Regions from separate parts of the Streptomyces sp. NPDC040610 genome, predicted to be linked through region 1. Evidence: predicted binding sites of a transcription regulator. Region 1 holds the regulator's gene; each other region holds the start of a gene.
The links. Region 1 encodes HspR, which represses chaperone genes until heat shock. Its sites were predicted from a motif close to TTGAGNNNNNNNNNCTCAA; they were not measured.
Positions count from the first base shown of each region.

Region 2: a site for HspR is predicted at 3,549-3,567, ahead of dnaK (molecular chaperone DnaK). Genes of this name have one in related genera too.
Region 3: a site for HspR is predicted at 3,945-3,963, ahead of lon (endopeptidase La). Genes of this name have one in related genera too.

Region 1 is NZ_JBVIXA010000003.1:385,976-391,080, reverse strand. It holds gene ACZ6AA_RS14435 (helix-turn-helix transcriptional regulator) at 1-686, shown strand, start outside; gene ACZ6AA_RS14430 (hypothetical protein) at 994-1,512, opposite strand; gene ACZ6AA_RS14425 (heat shock protein transcriptional repressor HspR) at 1,719-2,174, opposite strand; gene dnaJ (molecular chaperone DnaJ) at 2,179-3,375, opposite strand; gene grpE (nucleotide exchange factor GrpE) at 3,460-4,185, opposite strand; gene dnaK (molecular chaperone DnaK) at 4,185-5,105, opposite strand, start outside.
Region 2 is NZ_JBVIXA010000007.1:327,791-332,895, reverse strand. It holds gene ACZ6AA_RS25110 (S8 family peptidase) at 1-2,641, opposite strand, end outside; gene ACZ6AA_RS25105 (OsmC family protein) at 2,991-3,416, shown strand; gene dnaK (molecular chaperone DnaK) at 3,618-5,105, shown strand, end outside.
Region 3 is NZ_JBVIXA010000001.1:992,858-997,962, reverse strand. It holds gene ACZ6AA_RS04485 (MarR family winged helix-turn-helix transcriptional regulator) at 1-176, opposite strand, end outside; gene ACZ6AA_RS04480 (lysozyme) at 478-1,317, shown strand; gene lon (endopeptidase La) at 1,496-3,922, opposite strand; gene ACZ6AA_RS04470 (GNAT family N-acetyltransferase) at 4,102-4,800, shown strand; gene ACZ6AA_RS04465 (hypothetical protein) at 4,912-5,105, opposite strand, start outside.

The DNA of each region.
Region 1 (5,105 bases):
CTCCCACCGGCAACCCCACCAGCCCCGCCATCACCCTCCACACCACCCTCCCCCACATCACCCACGCCATCGACGCGGCCGTGTCCCGGTGTGCGGAGGAGGTCCTGACGATCCAGCCGGGCGGTTTCAGGCCCATCGCGGATCTGGGCGCCGCGCCGCCGCGCGAGCAGGCGCTGCTGTCCCGCGGCTGCCGGATGCGCACGCTCTACCAGCACACGACCCGGCACGCCTTCCCCGTGATCGCGCACTTCGAGAGCCTCGACGGGGATGTGGAGGTGCGGACGCTGAGCGAAGTCACCGAGCAGCTGGTCGTGTTCGACCGCGCGGTCGCGTTCGTACCGGCCGACCGGGGCGCCACCGAGGCGCTGGAGATCCGCGTGCCCGCCGTCGTCGGCTATCTGGTCGCGCTCTTCGAGCGGCTGTGGCACCTCGCCACGCCGATGTTCCCGCACCCGGCGGCGCCGCAGCCTGCCAAGGACGGGATCACCGCCCGCCAGCGGGCCATCGCCGAACTCCTCGTCGAGGGCCTGACGGACGCCGAGATCGCCGACCGGCTCGGCATGAACGTACGGACCGTACGCGTCCATGTCGCGAAGCTCACCGGCACCTTGGGCAGCCGCAACCGCACACAACTCGGATTCCTCATCAGTCGCTCAGGAATCCTGCGCCCCGGGCACCCCGCGTGAATCACGAACGTCCGGATTTGCCGCCACTTGCCCCCACCTCCGCCCCTTGCACCGCAACAAGTTGACGGTAGCGGAGCGTGGGCGGGCCGTTGCATCGTGGTGATGGCGGCAGGGAGCGGCCAGAGCCGTCTCAGGTACTGGAACCGCCCGCTCCCCGCGGCCGAGTGGCTCTGTCGTGGTCTCCCCCCGCAGAGTCGCGCTTCCCTAAGGGGTTGCCCCGGTCCGGTCACGCCCCGTGGCCGACCGGGGCGCTCGCGCCTTCGGGGGAGTGAGCGCCCCGTCCCACGGGCGGCCCGGGGTGGGCTGCTCAGGCGTGTGCCGTGCTGCCGTCGGCCCACTCCTGCAGCAGTCGCTCCCGCTCGTCGCGGCGCGGCGAACCGCCCTCGTGCGCGCGGCCCCAGGCGGCCATCGCGGCGAGCGTGGTCATGAGCGTGGCGGCGCCCTCGGTGAGGCGGGCGAGCAGGGCGCGCGAGAGGTCGTACTCCTTCTGGGAGTAGCCCGCGGCCGCGGCGACGTACGCCGTCAGCTCGATCTCCTCGTCGGCCGTCCCGACGCACACCGTCATCGTCGGCGCGTCGTCACCGCCGCCGAGGCCCATCGTGAGCGCCATGTCGACGACGGCGCCCACCTGCCGCTTCAGGGACCGCACGGGCACGTCCTCGACGGTGAGCGCCTGGACGTCGTCCCACAGCCACAGGCCGGCCTGTCCATGGCCGATACCGGCGATGCCCTCGGGTGTGAGCCGCACTCCGGGGGCGAGCCCGGCCGGTTTCGATCCCACGTACACATCGCCTTCGGCGATCCAGAACAGCCCCACCATGGCCATGGTCTTCCAGCTCCCCCTGTGCCGAGCACAGCGCTCGATTCGATTGCGCGGTCGGGCGAGACGGGCTGGTCAGGGGCGCTCCGCGCCCGGCCCGCGGTGATGAGTGCCTCGCCCCGCCCACTATAAGGAGGCAAGCGACCGGGCCGGGAGTTCCCCATGGGAGCCCCCGGCCCGGATCGAGCGCGGTGCGTGCGCCGGAGCGCGCGTCACACTTCCGGCGACCTCTTCGGCCGCCACACCACGAGCGCGCTGGTCTGCTGGACGTCCTGGTACGGCACGAGGTCGCGGCGGTACGAGGCGTGCACCGCGGCCTCGCGCTGCTGCATCGTCGCCGCCGCGCCCTCGACGGCCGCCGACAGCTCGGCCACCCGGGACTGGAGCGCCGTGACCTGGTTCTCCAGCTCGATGATGCGCTTGATGCCCGCCAGGTTGATGCCTTCCTCCTGCGACAACTGCTGGACGGTGCGCAGCAGTTCGATGTCGCGGGCGGAGTACCTGCGGCCCCGTCCGGCGGTGCGGTCGGGCGAGACCAGGCCCAGGCGGTCGTACTGCCGCAGGGTCTGCGGATGCAGGCCGGAGAGCTGGGCCGCCACCGAGATGACGTACACCGGGGTCTCGTCCGTCAGTTGATACGGGTTGCGTCGGCGGCCGTCCCGCTCCATGAGGTCACGCTCCCTTCGCGGCCTTGAACAGTTCTGCCCGCGGATCGGTGTCCGCAGTCGCCTTGCGGTAAGCCTCCAGGGCTTCCTGCGCGGCGGGGGTGAGGGTGGTCGGCACGGCCACCTCCACGGTCACGAGCAGATCGCCCCGGGTGCCGTCCTTGCGGACCGCGCCCTTGCCGCGGGCGCGCATGGTGCGGCCGTTGGGCGTGCCGGGGGGCAGCTTCAGGGTGACGGGCGGGCCGCCGAGCGTGGGCACCTTCACCTCGCCGCCGAGCGCCGCTTCCGCGTACGTCACCGGCACGGTCACCGTCAGGTTGTCGCCCTTGCGGCCGAAGACCGGGTGGGCGTCGACATGGACGACCACGTACAGATCACCGGCGGGGCCGCCGCGCTCGCCCGGCGCGCCCTTGCCACGCAGGCGGATGCGCTGGCCGTCGCTGACGCCCGGCGGGACGCGGACCTGCATGGTCCGCGAGGACTTGGCGCGGCCGCTGCCGTGGCAGACCTCGCAGGGGTCCTGCGCAATCAGGCCGCGGCCCTTGCAGTCCACGCACGGGTCGGTCAGCGAGAAGCCGCCACCGCCGCCGCGCGAGACCTGTCCCGTGCCCACGCACGTCGGGCAGACGCGCGGGGTGCCGTTCTTGTCGCCCGTGCCCGAACACGCCTTGCACGGGGCCTGCGACGACATGCGCAGCGGAACCGTCGCGCCGTCCACCGCCTCCGTGAAGCTCAGCGTGACCTCGGACTCGATGTCCTGGCCGCGGCGCGGCTGCGTCCTCGTCCCGGCGGTCGCGCCGCCGCGGTTGAACAAGCCCCCGAAGACGTCACCGAGGCCGCCCCCGAATCCGCCGGCGCCCGTCTGTCCGCCTCCGCCCGGGGCGCCGCCTCCGAAGAGGTCGCCCAGGTCGAAGTTGAACGATCCGCCGCCCGCGCCCGCGGGGCCCGGCCTGAATCCTCCGCCGTTGCCGAAGAGCGCGCGGGCCTCGTCGTACTCCTTGCGCTTCTTGGGGTCGCCGAGGACGTCGTTCGCCTCGGAGATCTCCTTGAAGCGCTCCTCGGCCTTGGCGTTGCCCTTGTTGGCGTCCGGGTGGTTCTCGCGGGCGAGCTTCCGGTACGCCTTCTTGATCTCGGCTTCGGTGGCGTCCTTGGGGACGCCGAGGACCTTGTAGTAGTCCTTCTCGATGAAGTCCTTGGTGCTCATCCCCGACGTCCCTCCTTCCCTGTCATCCGGCGGGCCCCGGCGCCGAGGTCACCCTCGGCGCCGAAGCCGCCGTCCGTGTCGGCGTCAGCCCTCGTCCGGGCCACCGCTCTCCTTGCCCTTGGCGTCCGCGCCGTCCGCGGCGCCGTCGGCCTTGCTCTCCGCGTCCGCGGGCGCGCTGTCGTCGCCCTCGGCCGCATCTGACTTGACCGTCTGCGCGCCGGGCTGCGGCTCGGCCACCGCCACGCGCGCGGGGCGCACGACCCGCTCGCCGATGCGATACCCCGGCTGGAGGATCGCGACGCACGTGGTCTCCGTGACGTCCGGTGCGTAGCTGTGCATCAGCGCTTCGTGGATCGTCGGGTCGAAGGGCTCGCCCTCCTTGCCGAACTGCTGCAGACCCATCTTGGCGACGACGGTCTCCAGCGCCTCGGCGACGGACTTGAAGCCGCCGACGAGCTCGCCGTGCTCCCTCGCCCGGCCGACGTCGTCGAGCGTCGGGAGCAGTTCCGTCAGGAGGTTCGCCGCGGCGATCTCCTTGACCGTCACCTTGTCCCGCTCGACCCGGCGGCGGTAGTTCTGATACTCGGCCTGCAGCCGCTGGAGATCCGCGGTGCGCTCGGTGAGCGCGGTGCGGACCTGGTCCAGCTGGGCGGTCAGGCCCACGATCTGGCTTGCGTCCCCGGCCGGGGCCGCCGGGCCCTCCTCGGTGGAGGGCCCGTCGGCCTGCGGCGCCTTCTCTTCAGGGGTGGCGCCGGAGGGGACGTCGGGCTGCTCGGCGTTCTCGCCGAAGCCCGGGGTCTCCTCCGTCATCAGGCAGCGCCGCCCTTCGCGTCACCGGGCTTCTCGTCGTCGACGATCTCGGCGTCCACGACGTCGTCTTCCTTGGACATGTTCGGAGCCTCGGCGCCCGGAGCGGCACCCTCGGCGCCGCCCGCGGCCTGCGCGGCCTGGGCGTCGGCGTACATGGCCTGGCCCAGCTTCTGGGAGACGGCGGCGACCTTCTCGGCGGCCGTGCGGATCTCGGCCGTGTCCTCGCCCTTGAGCTTCTCCTTCAGCTCGGTGACGGCTTCCTCGACCTCGGTCTTGACGTCGCCGGGGACCTTGTCCTCGTTGTCCTTGAGGAACTTCTCGGTCTGGTAGACGAGCTGCTCGCCCTGGTTGCGGGACTCGGCGGCCTCGCGGCGCGACTGGTCCTCCTCGGCGTACTTCTCGGCCTCTTCGCGCATCCGGTTGACCTCGTCCTTCGGCAGCGAGGAGCCACCGGTGACGGTCATCTTCTGCTCCTTGCCCGTGCCGAGGTCCTTCGCGGTCACGTGCATGATGCCGTTGGCGTCGATGTCGAAGGCGACCTCGATCTGCGGGACGCCGCGGGGCGCCGGGGGCAGACCGGTCAGCTCGAACATGCCGAGCTTCTTGTTGTACGCCGCGATCTCGCGCTCGCCCTGGTAGACCTGGATCTGCACCGACGGCTGGTTGTCCTCCGCCGTCGTGAAGATCTCGGAGCGCTTCGTCGGGATCGTGGTGTTGCGCTCGATCAGCTTGGTCATGATGCCGCCCTTGGTCTCGATGCCGAGGGACAGCGGGGTGACGTCGAGGAGCAGGACGTCCTTGACCTCGCCCTTGAGGACACCGGCCTGGAGCGCGGCGCCGATGGCGACGACCTCGTCCGGGTTCACGCCCTTGTTGGCGTCCTTGCCGCCGGTCAGCTCCTTGACGAGCTCGGCGACGGC
Region 2 (5,105 bases), on a different contig from region 1:
TCCGCCCCGCCTTGTAGGCGCGCGGCTCGGCGAACCGGTAGTAGCTCTCGATGAGAGGGTTGCCCTCCTCGTCGACGCCACCGTACTGCTCGAAGCCGAGGTCCCACGTGACCTTGTCGAGCGCCGACAGATGCAGTGTCTTGGTGCGCGGCAGCTTCTGCAGCGGCGGGATCATGGAGATGCCGCCCGCCTCGGGGAGATATCCCGCCGCGCTCAGGCTGCCCGTCTTCCGCGCCGACGACGCCCCCATTTTCACCTTCACGGTCGCGAAGTCTGCGGGCTTGAGGTGCTTGACGTAGCCGGTGGCGAGCTTGGTCACCTTGCCGCCGACGAGCATCTCGTACGCGGTGTCGGCGCCCTTGCGCCAGGTGCCGAGCCACTGCTGGCCGAGCCCGTCGGGCACCGCGGGGCCGAGGTGGGCGGTGCGCATGCTCTGGAAGGCGCTGACGCGTAGGGCGCCCATCTCGTAGCCCGCGTAGGTGTAGCGCGCGTCCATGAAGGCGAGCTTCGCGCTCCGGTCCGGGACGGTGATGTCGACGGGCTCGGCCTTGCGGGCGTCGAGCGTGACCGTCATCTTCTTGTCGACGGTCAGCTTGGGCCGCACCAGCCAGTCGACACCCTTGTCCCCGTTCTGCGGATCGACGTAGACCGCGGAGTCCAGGAGGTAACTGCCCTTGGCCACGCGGACCTTGACGGTGCCCGAGGGATCGTACGGGAAGCGGTTCGTGCCGGTGTCGGCGCCGGTGATCGCCGACAGCATCGTCTCGTGGTGCGGCGCGGGCCGCCCGTCCCGGCCGATCGACTTCAGCGTCAGGTCGTACGACTCGACCTCGCGGTCGACCGCGGCGGCCGTGCGGACGCTCTGTCCGCCGCCGGTCGCCACCACGTACGCGGAGTAGCCGCCGTCGACCGCTCCGCCCAGGCGCGTGTCGGCCGTGAGGTCGACGGAGGCCGTGCCGCCCGCGGGGACGGTGACCTTCTTCGCGCCGAGGGCGAAGAGCCCGGCGGGCGCCGGACGCCCCTTCGGGTCGAGGGCCGACACGGTCAGGTCGAGGGTGACGTCCTTCGTGCCGCGATTCTTGTACGTCACCTTCTTGGTGACCGGCTTGTCGTCGGTGTGCGGCCACAGCTGGGTGCCGTAGTCGAGGGACACCGGGTCGGCGTACACGGTCTGCTTGATGGCCCTGTCGACGGCGATGCGGCCCGAACCCTGCTGGAAGGGCGTGTACTTGCCGCCCTTGGTGGACGCGGTGAGCGCGCCCTTCAGCTCCGGCTGCTTCCAGTCGGGGTGCTGCTGCTTGAGGAGGGCGGCGGCGCCCGCGGCGTGCGGGGTCGCCATCGAGGTGCCGGAGATCGTCAGATAGCCCTCGGGCTTCTGGCCGACCTCCTTCTCGATCTCGCTGCCGGGTGCGGCGGCCGCGGTGATGTCGACGCCGGGCCCGGTCACGTCCGGCTTGATGGCGCCGTCACCGACGCGCGGGCCCCGGCTGGAGAAGTCGGCGAGCTTGTCGTTGTCGTCGACCGCGCCGACGGTGAGCGCCGCGTCCGCGCTGCCCGGGGAGTTGACGGACCCCGGTTCGCCGCTGTTGCCCGCCGCGACGGCGAACAGGATGCCCTTCTCGGCGGAGACCCTGTTGATCGCGGCCTCCATCGGGTCGACGCCGGGCGTGTCGCCCCCGCCGAGGCTCATGTTCACCACGTCGGCGCCCTGGGCCGCGGCCCAGTCGATGCCCGCGATGATCTCGGAGTCGCTGCCCCGGCCGTCGTCCCCCAGGACCTTGCCGTTGAGGATCTTGGCGCCGGGCGCCACACCCTTGTACGCGGCGTTCTTGGCGCCCGTGCCCGCCGCGATGGACGCCACGTGCGTGCCGTGCCCGTACCGGTCCTTGCTGTCCGGCGACGGCGTGAAGTTCTTGTCCCCGACGACCTGTTCCTTCAGGTCCGGGTGGGTGGCGTCGACGCCGGTGTCCAGGACGGCGATCTTGACGCCCTTGCCGTCGTACCCGGCCTCCCACGCCTTCGGCACGCCGATCTGCTTGACGGACTTGTCCAGGCTCACCCGGCGGGTGCCGTCCAGCCACAACTGGCCGACCCCGGCGGCCGCGGTCGCCGCACCGCCCCGCTCGTCGGTGAGCGCCTTCCACAGCGCTGCCGCGTCCCGCTTCGGCGTCGTCACGGCGTCCGCGTTCAGCGACGTGAAGGAGCGGCGGACCGTGGTGTCACCGGCCGCGCGCACTCCGGCACGGGCGTCGCGGGCCGCGGTGCCCCGATAGCCGACGATGAGCTTCAGGCCGTCCTTCTGGGCCTCGCGGTTCGCCGTCCGGCTCAGCTCCGTGACGTCGAACAGGCGCTGGTCGACCCTGCCCGCGGCGATGAGCCGCTGTGCGTCGTACGGCAGGACCAGCGTGTGCCCGGCGAAGGCACGGGTGCGCACGGGTATGTGCTCGCGCCCCTTCGCGGGCCGGAATCCGGTGATCCGCCCCTTGGCGTCGACGGTGACGCGGTCACCGGTGACCAGGGTGAGGCGGTGCCCCGACCCCGGCTTCACGGCGGTCGGGCCGGTGCTCCGGTCGGTGGCGGCCGTGCCGGTGCCCCGGCTGTCCTGCGCGCGGTCCGGGTCCGCCGCCGCCGGGCCGGTCATGCCCGCGGCCAGCGCCACGGCCGCCGCAGCGGCGACGGTCGCCGCGTACGCTCTTCGCCGCCGGGGCGCCCCGCCCGCCCCTCGTGCCTCTGTCGTTCCCTCGGTGTGATGGTGCAACGTGTCCCTCGCGATCGTCGCGTCCTGGCCGAGGCGCTCGGTCGTGCGCCTCAACTCACCTCTTCAGACGCACGGTTGAGGCCATTACGTTGCATGGCGCACCTGGGACGTGCGGGGCGGCCCCGGGCCGGGCGGTCCCTCCTTCGGCGGCGCACGGCCGCCCGACGCGCGGACCGGCCCCGGAGTGTGATCGGATGGACCCCAAGGAACTTCACCGAAGGGATTTGGCATCGTGGCTACCACGCGCTCCGCACACACGGTCTGGGAAGGCAGCCTGACCGAGGGCTCCGGCACCGTCACCTTCGACTCCTCGGGCATCGGGCAGCAGGCCGTCTCCTGGCCGTCCCGCGCCGAGGAGGCGAACGGCAAGACCAGCCCCGAGGAGCTCATCGCCGCCGCGCACTCGAGCTGCTTCTCCATGGCTCTCTCCCACGGCCTCACCGGCGCGGGCACCCCGCCCACCAAGCTCGTCACGTCCGCCGACGTGACCTTCCAGCCGGGCACCGGCATCACCGGCATCCACCTCACCGTCGAGGGCGAGGTGCCCGGGCTCGACGAGGCCGCCTTCGTCTCGGCGGCCGAGGACGCCAAGGCCAACTGCCCGGTCAGCCAGGCGCTCACGGGCACGACGATCACCCTCTCGGCCAAGCTGGCCTGAGCCCCGCACGACCGCGACGAAGCCGCCGACCGGAGCCATCGGTCGGCGGCTTCGCCCTGTCCGTCGCCGGACGCCCCGCCCGGGCGTCCGGCCCCGGTGCCCGGCCCGCACACCCCGCCCCCGTACGCGGCATTGACAATGGCCCGCTCAAGTTTTGTGCTGGAGGGTGAAGTAGCGCCGCGTCGGAAGGGGTTGTTGGACATGGCACGTGCGGTCGGGATCGATCTCGGGACGACGAACTCGGTGGTGGCCGTCCTGGAGGGCGGCGAGCCAACCGTCATCGCGAACGCGGAGGGAGCCCGCACCACCCCGTCGGTCGTCGCCTTCGCCAAGAGCGGCGACGTTCTCGTCGGCGAGGTCGCCAAGCGCCAGGCGGTCACCAACGTGGAGCGCACCGCCCGCTCCGTCAAACGCCACATGGGCGACGGGAGCTGGCGCTTCCCGGAGGGCGGCTCCGGCATCGACGGCACCCGCTACACCGCTCAGGAGCTGTCCGCCCGCGTGCTGCAGAAACTCAAGCGGGACGCCGAGTCCTACCTTGGCGAGGACGTCACCGACGCGGTGATCACCGTGCCCGCGTACTTCGACGACGCCCAGCGCCAGGCCACCAAGGAGGCCGGGGAGATCGCGGGCCTGAAGGTCCTGCGCATCATCAACGAGCCGACGGCCGCCGCCCTCGCCTACGGCCTCGACAAGGGCGACGACCAGACCGTCCTCGTCTTCGACCTCGGCGGTGGCACCTTCGACGTGTCGCTCCTGGAGATGGGCGACGGCGTCATCGAGGTCAAGGCCACCAACGGCGACACCCAGCTCGGCGGCGACGACTGGGACCAGCGGGTCGTCGAGCACCTCGTACGGCAGTTCAAGAACGCGCACGGCATCGACCTCGGCAAGGACAAGATGGCGCTCCAGCGGCTGCGCGAAGGGGCCGAGAAGGCGAAGATCGAGCTGTCCTCGTCCAGCGAGACCGACATCAACCTGCCCTACGTCACCGCGTCCGCGGACGGCCCCCTGCACCTCGCCGAGAAGCTCACCCGGGCCCAGTTCCAGGAGCTGACCGCCGACCTCCTCGACCGCTGCAAGCGCCCCTTCGACCAGGCCGTCAAGGACGCCGGCGTGGAGCTCGCCGCCGTCGACCACGTCATCCTCGTCGGCGGCTCCACGCGGATGCCCGCCGTCGGCGACCTGGTGCGGGAACTCACCGGCAGGGACCCGCACAAGGGCGTCAACCCCGACGAGGTCGTGGCCCTCGGAGCGACCCTCCAGGCGGGCGTGATCCGCGGCGACGTGAAGGACGTCCTGCTGCTCGACGTGACACCGCTGTCCCTCGGCATCGAGACCAAGGGCGGCATCATGACCAAGCTCATCGAGCGCAACACCACCATCCCCACCCGCCGTTCGGAGACCTTCTCCACCGCCGAGGACAACCAGCCCTCGGTCGGCATCCAGGTCTTCCAGGGCGAGCGCGAGATCGCCGCGTACAACAAGAAGCTCGGCGTCTTCGACCTCACGGGCCTGCCGCCCGCACCCCGCGGCGTGCCGAAGATCGAGGTCACCTTCGACATCGACGCCAACGGCATCATGCATGTCTCCGCCAAGGACGAGGCCACCGGGCGTGAGCAGCGCATGACCGTCACCGGCGGCTCGGCGCTGCCCAAGGACGCCATCGACCGCATGGTCCGCGAGGCG
Region 3 (5,105 bases), on a different contig from region 1:
GCGGCCGGTTCCAGATCCGGATGCACCTGCCGGGCCATCTCCCCGGACGAGGCCCGCGCCCGGCGCAGCAGCAGCGTCAGCTCCCGTTCCAGGGACAGGAATTCGTGGTCCACACCACCGCCGGACCCGGCCTCGCCCGCCCCGGCACCCTCGCCGCGGCCCGCGTCCTCGCGCATGTCAGCACCCATGCCACACTTTTCCGATCCTGAAAGTTTCCGCCGCCCACGGCCATCGCCGCAGCTCGACCAGTATTTCGCAGGCGTAGACCAACGGCGGGCGCGAGTACCTCTTCCCCTTTCGGGGTCTACGTGCGTAGCGTCATTGATGACATGTTCACACCAGCGACATGTCGACAGGTCCCCCCACCGAGTCCCGTACCCACCGCACGCCCTCCGTACGACGCGGGAACCGTGAACCCCACGTAGGGAAAAGGCGCGCCTGCGCACGCGACTCCACGAGGCCATTCGGAGGCACGCCATGCCCGTGCACAGACCTGGTACCGCCCGTCGCGCCCACCCCGCGGCCGGCATTCTCCTCGCCGTCCTCTCCGCCCTGACCCTCCTCATCACCCTGCCCGGCGCCGCATCGGCCGCCGACGGTGACGACGTCCCGCCGCGCGGCTCCGCCCGCATGGGCATGGGCGTCCTCGAACACGACGGCCAGGGCGGCCGTCCCAGCGGCGGCGACGCCGTCCAGACCGAGGGCGTCGACGTCAGCAGCCACCAGGGCAACGTCAACTGGTCCGCCCTGTGGAACAGCGGCGTGCGGTGGGCCTACGTCAAGGCGACCGAGTCCACCTCCTACAAGAACCCGTACTTCGCCCAGCAGTACAACGGCTCGTACAACATCGGCATGATCCGCGGCGCCTACCACTTCGCCACCCCCGACACCTCAAGCGGCGCCGCCCAGGCCAACTACTTCGCGAGCAACGGTGGCGGCTGGTCCCGCGACGGCAAGACCCTGCCGGGCGCCCTCGACATCGAGTGGAACCCCTACGGCGCGGCCTGCTTCGGCAAGTCCCAGGGCGCGATGGTCGACTGGATCCGCGACTTCCTCACCACCTACAAGGCCCGCACCGGCCGTGACGCCGTCATCTACACCGCAACCAGCTGGTGGAAGCAGTGCACCGGCAACTACGGCGGCTTCGGCAACACCAACCCCCTGTGGATCGCCCGCTACAACACCAGCCCCGGCGAACTCCCGGCCGGCTGGGGCTTCCACACCATGTGGCAGTACACGTCGACCGGCCCCATCGTCGGTGACCACAACAAGTTCAACGGCGCCTACGACAGGGTGCAGGCCCTGGCCAACGGCTGACCGCGCCCTCTCCCGCCCACCCACACCATCACCACCCTTCAGCCACGCCTCCCGTGTGCCCGCTCCCGCCCACCGGGCAGTCGACGCCGCACGGGTGAGCGGTGAGGCCCGGACCCTCCTGGGGGTCCGGGCCTCGCCCTTCCCCGCCGCGCCCGTCACGCCGCGACGGGTGGCTGTGTCACGCCGCCGCCGGAACCCGCACCTCGGCCGGTGCCAGGGCCAGCTCCAGGACCTGGCGGACGTCCGTCACCGCGTGCACGTCCAGCTTCTCCAGGACCTCGGCCGGGACGTCGTCCAAGTCCGGCTCGTTCCGCTTGGGGATCACAACCGTGGTGATCCCCGCCCGGTGCGCGGCGAGCAGCTTCTGCTTCACACCGCCGATGGGCAGCACCCGTCCGGTCAGCGACACCTCACCGGTCATCGCCACATCCGTACGGACCAGGCGGCCGCTGAGCAGCGACGCCAGCGCCGTCGTCATCGTGACGCCCGCGCTCGGCCCGTCCTTCGGCACGGCGCCCGCGGGGAAGTGGATGTGCACGCCCCGCTCCTTCAAGTCGCCCACGGGCAGCTCCAGTTCGGCGCCGCGCGAGCGCAGGAACGACAGCGCGATCTGCGCGGACTCCTTCATCACGTCACCGAGCTGTCCGGTGAGCGTCAGACCCGCCGCACCCGTCTCCGGGTCGGCCAGCGACGCCTCCACGAACAGCACGTCGCCACCGGCCCCGGTGACCGCGAGCCCCGTGGCCACACCGGGCACCGCGGTCCGCCGCTCGGACGGGTCCTGCGCGGACTCCGGCACATGGTGCGGCCGCCCGATCAGCCCGCGCAGCTCGTCCGCGCCGACCGTGAACGGCAGCTCCCGCTCGCCCAGTTCGTGCTGCGCCGCGACCTTGCGGAGCAGCCGGGCGACGGACCGCTCCAGATTGCGCACGCCCGCCTCGCGGGTGTACTCCCCCGCCAGCTTGCGCAGCGCGCCCTCGTCGATCGTCACCTCGCCGTCGCCGAGCCCGGCCCGCTCCAACTGTCGCGGCAGCAGGTGGTCCCGGGCGATGACGACCTTCTCGTCCTCCGTGTACCCGTCGAGCCTGACCAGCTCCATGCGGTCGAGCAGCGCCTCCGGGATGGCCTCGAGCACATTGGCCGTCGCCAGGAACACCACGTCGCTCAGGTCGAGTTCGACCTCCAGGTAGTGGTCGCGGAAGGTGTGGTTCTGCGCCGGGTCGAGCACTTCGAGGAGCGCGGCCGCCGGGTCGCCCCGGAAGTCGGAGCCGACCTTGTCGATCTCGTCGAGCAGCACCACCGGGTTCATGGACCCGGCCTCCTTGATGGCCCGCACGATCCGCCCGGGCAGCGCGCCCACGTACGTACGCCGGTGCCCGCGGATCTCCGCCTCGTCCCGCACACCACCGAGCGCGACCCGCACGAACTTGCGCCCCATGGCGTGCGCCACGGACTCCCCGAGCGATGTCTTGCCGACTCCGGGCGGGCCGACCAGGGCCAGGACCGCGCCACCGCGCCGTCCGCCCACGACTCCCATGCCCCGGTCCGCGCGCCGCTTGCGCACCGCCAGGTACTCGGTGATGCGCTCCTTCACGTCCTGCAGGCCCGCGTGCTCCGCGTCGAGGATCTCCTGGGCGCCCTTGATGTCGTACCCGGAGGCGCTGTCGTCGGTTCGCTCGTTCCACGGCAGTTCGAGCACCGTGTCGAGCCACGTGCGGATCCAGGAGCCCTCGGGCGACTGGTCGCTCGCGCGCTCCAGCTTCTCGACTTCCTTCAGCGCCGCTTCCCGCACGTTCTCCGGCAGGTCGGCGGCCTCGACCCGGGCGCGGTAGTCGTCGGACTCCTCCTCGCCCTCCTTGCCGTCCAGCTCGCGCAGCTCCTTGCGCACCGCCTCCAGCTGGCGCCGCAGCAGGAACTCGCGCTGCTGCTTGTCGACACCCTCCTGCACGTCCTTGGCGATGGACTCGGCCACGTCCTGCTCGGCCAGGTGCTCCCGCAGCTGCTCGGTGGCCAGCCTCAGGCGCGCCGTCGGGTCCTCGGTCTCCAGGAGCTGGACCTTCTGCTCCGTGGTGAGGAACGGCGAGTACCCGGAGTTGTCCGCGAGCGCCGACACGTCGTCGATCTGCTGCACGCGGTCGACCACCTGCCAGGCCCCGCGCTTCTTCAGCCAGCTCGTGGCCAGCGCCTTGTACTCCTTGACCAGCTCGGCGGTGGCACCGGGCAGCGGGTCGGGCACGGTCTCCTCGACCCGCGCGCCCTCCACCCACAGGGCCGCGCCCGGCCCGGTCGTACCCGCACCGATGCGCACCCGCCCGCGAGCGCGGATCAGCGCCCCCGGATCCCCGTCCGCGAGCCGACCGACCTGCTCGACCGTCCCGAGCACGCCCATGCCCGCATACGTCCCGTCGATCCGCGGAACAAGCAGCACCTTCGGCTTGCTACTGCTTCCACTGGACCGCGCGGCGGCCTGCGCGGCCTCCACCGCGGCTCGTACTTCGGCATCGGACAGGTCGAACGGCACCACCATGCCGGGCAGCACGATCTCGTCATCGAGCGGCAGCACGGGCAGAGCGAGCGGTGTGTACGACGTGGACTCAGCAGCCATGATCTCCCCTTCGGCATTCAAGTTGAGCTATACCGACTCAATGCTTATGAGCCTCTGAATGTTCCCCCGGACTTGTTCGCTGTCAGCGATCACCTCTGTCGCCGCCGAAATCCCTCTACGTAAGGTTCTCTCAGCAGTTGCAGCCATTACACGCCAGTCGTCATCTGAAGGGTTGCCCCATGCATGCGACAGAGGGAGCAGCGGGATCCCCCCTTGCGGGCCGCGACGCCGTACGGGCCTGGATCGACGGCTGGGGCGTCTCCCGCGGCACCGCCCCACCGGCCGTGGAGCCCTGGGGCTTCACGATCGACGTCGGCCACATCAAGCACCCTTACCGGCACGTCCTCGGCGCCACCGGCGCGTACGTCCAGGAGTCGGACGTACGCAAGGTCGCCTCATCGGTGACCGGCGCCGACGTCTGGCTGAAGGTCTTCGACTTCCCGGACCGCGTCGCCCCCTGGCTCGGCCCCGAGTGGTGGATCGACCCGGAGGACGGCTACCTGATGACCGTGCCGCTCGCCCCGGTCCCCCCGAACCACCTCGTCGTCCCGGACGGCTATCGGCTCCGCACCTGGTCGCGGGGCGGCGTCTTCCGCGCGATGGTCACCACCACGGACGGCCACTGGGCAGCTCGCGGTCAGATCGCGCCGACCGGCCGCACCGCCGTCGCCGACCAGATCGAGACCTCCCCGCAGCACCGCCGCAGGGGCCTGGGAAGCCTGGTGATGCGCACCCTCGCGGCCGCCGCCGTCGACGAAGGCGCGGAGATCGGCGTACTGGCCGGGACTCCGGAAGGACGCGCCCTCTACGAGTCGCTGGGGTGGCAGGTGGTCGCCGGCCTGACGAGTGCGCGCAGGAAGGGGCCGGAAGAGGCCTGACCCCCTCGACCGCACAGGCCACCCGAGCACCCCTGGGGTACCCCGGCCGCCCAGGCTGCCCCGAGCACCCCTTGAGCGCCCCAGCCACCCCGGCCGCCTTGAGCGCCCCGACTACTCGGCCACCGCCGCCTTTCTCGCGCGGATGTCCACGTAGGCGTAGGGCACCCCGGGCAGCATCAGGAGCAGCGTCGCCCACACGGGCAGCCGGAAAAGCGTGTCGTCGCCCGCGAGCCAGGTGGTGAGTTGGGCGAACCCGATGCCTATCAACCCGACCAGCAGCCATCGCACGAAACCGAGGGTTCCCC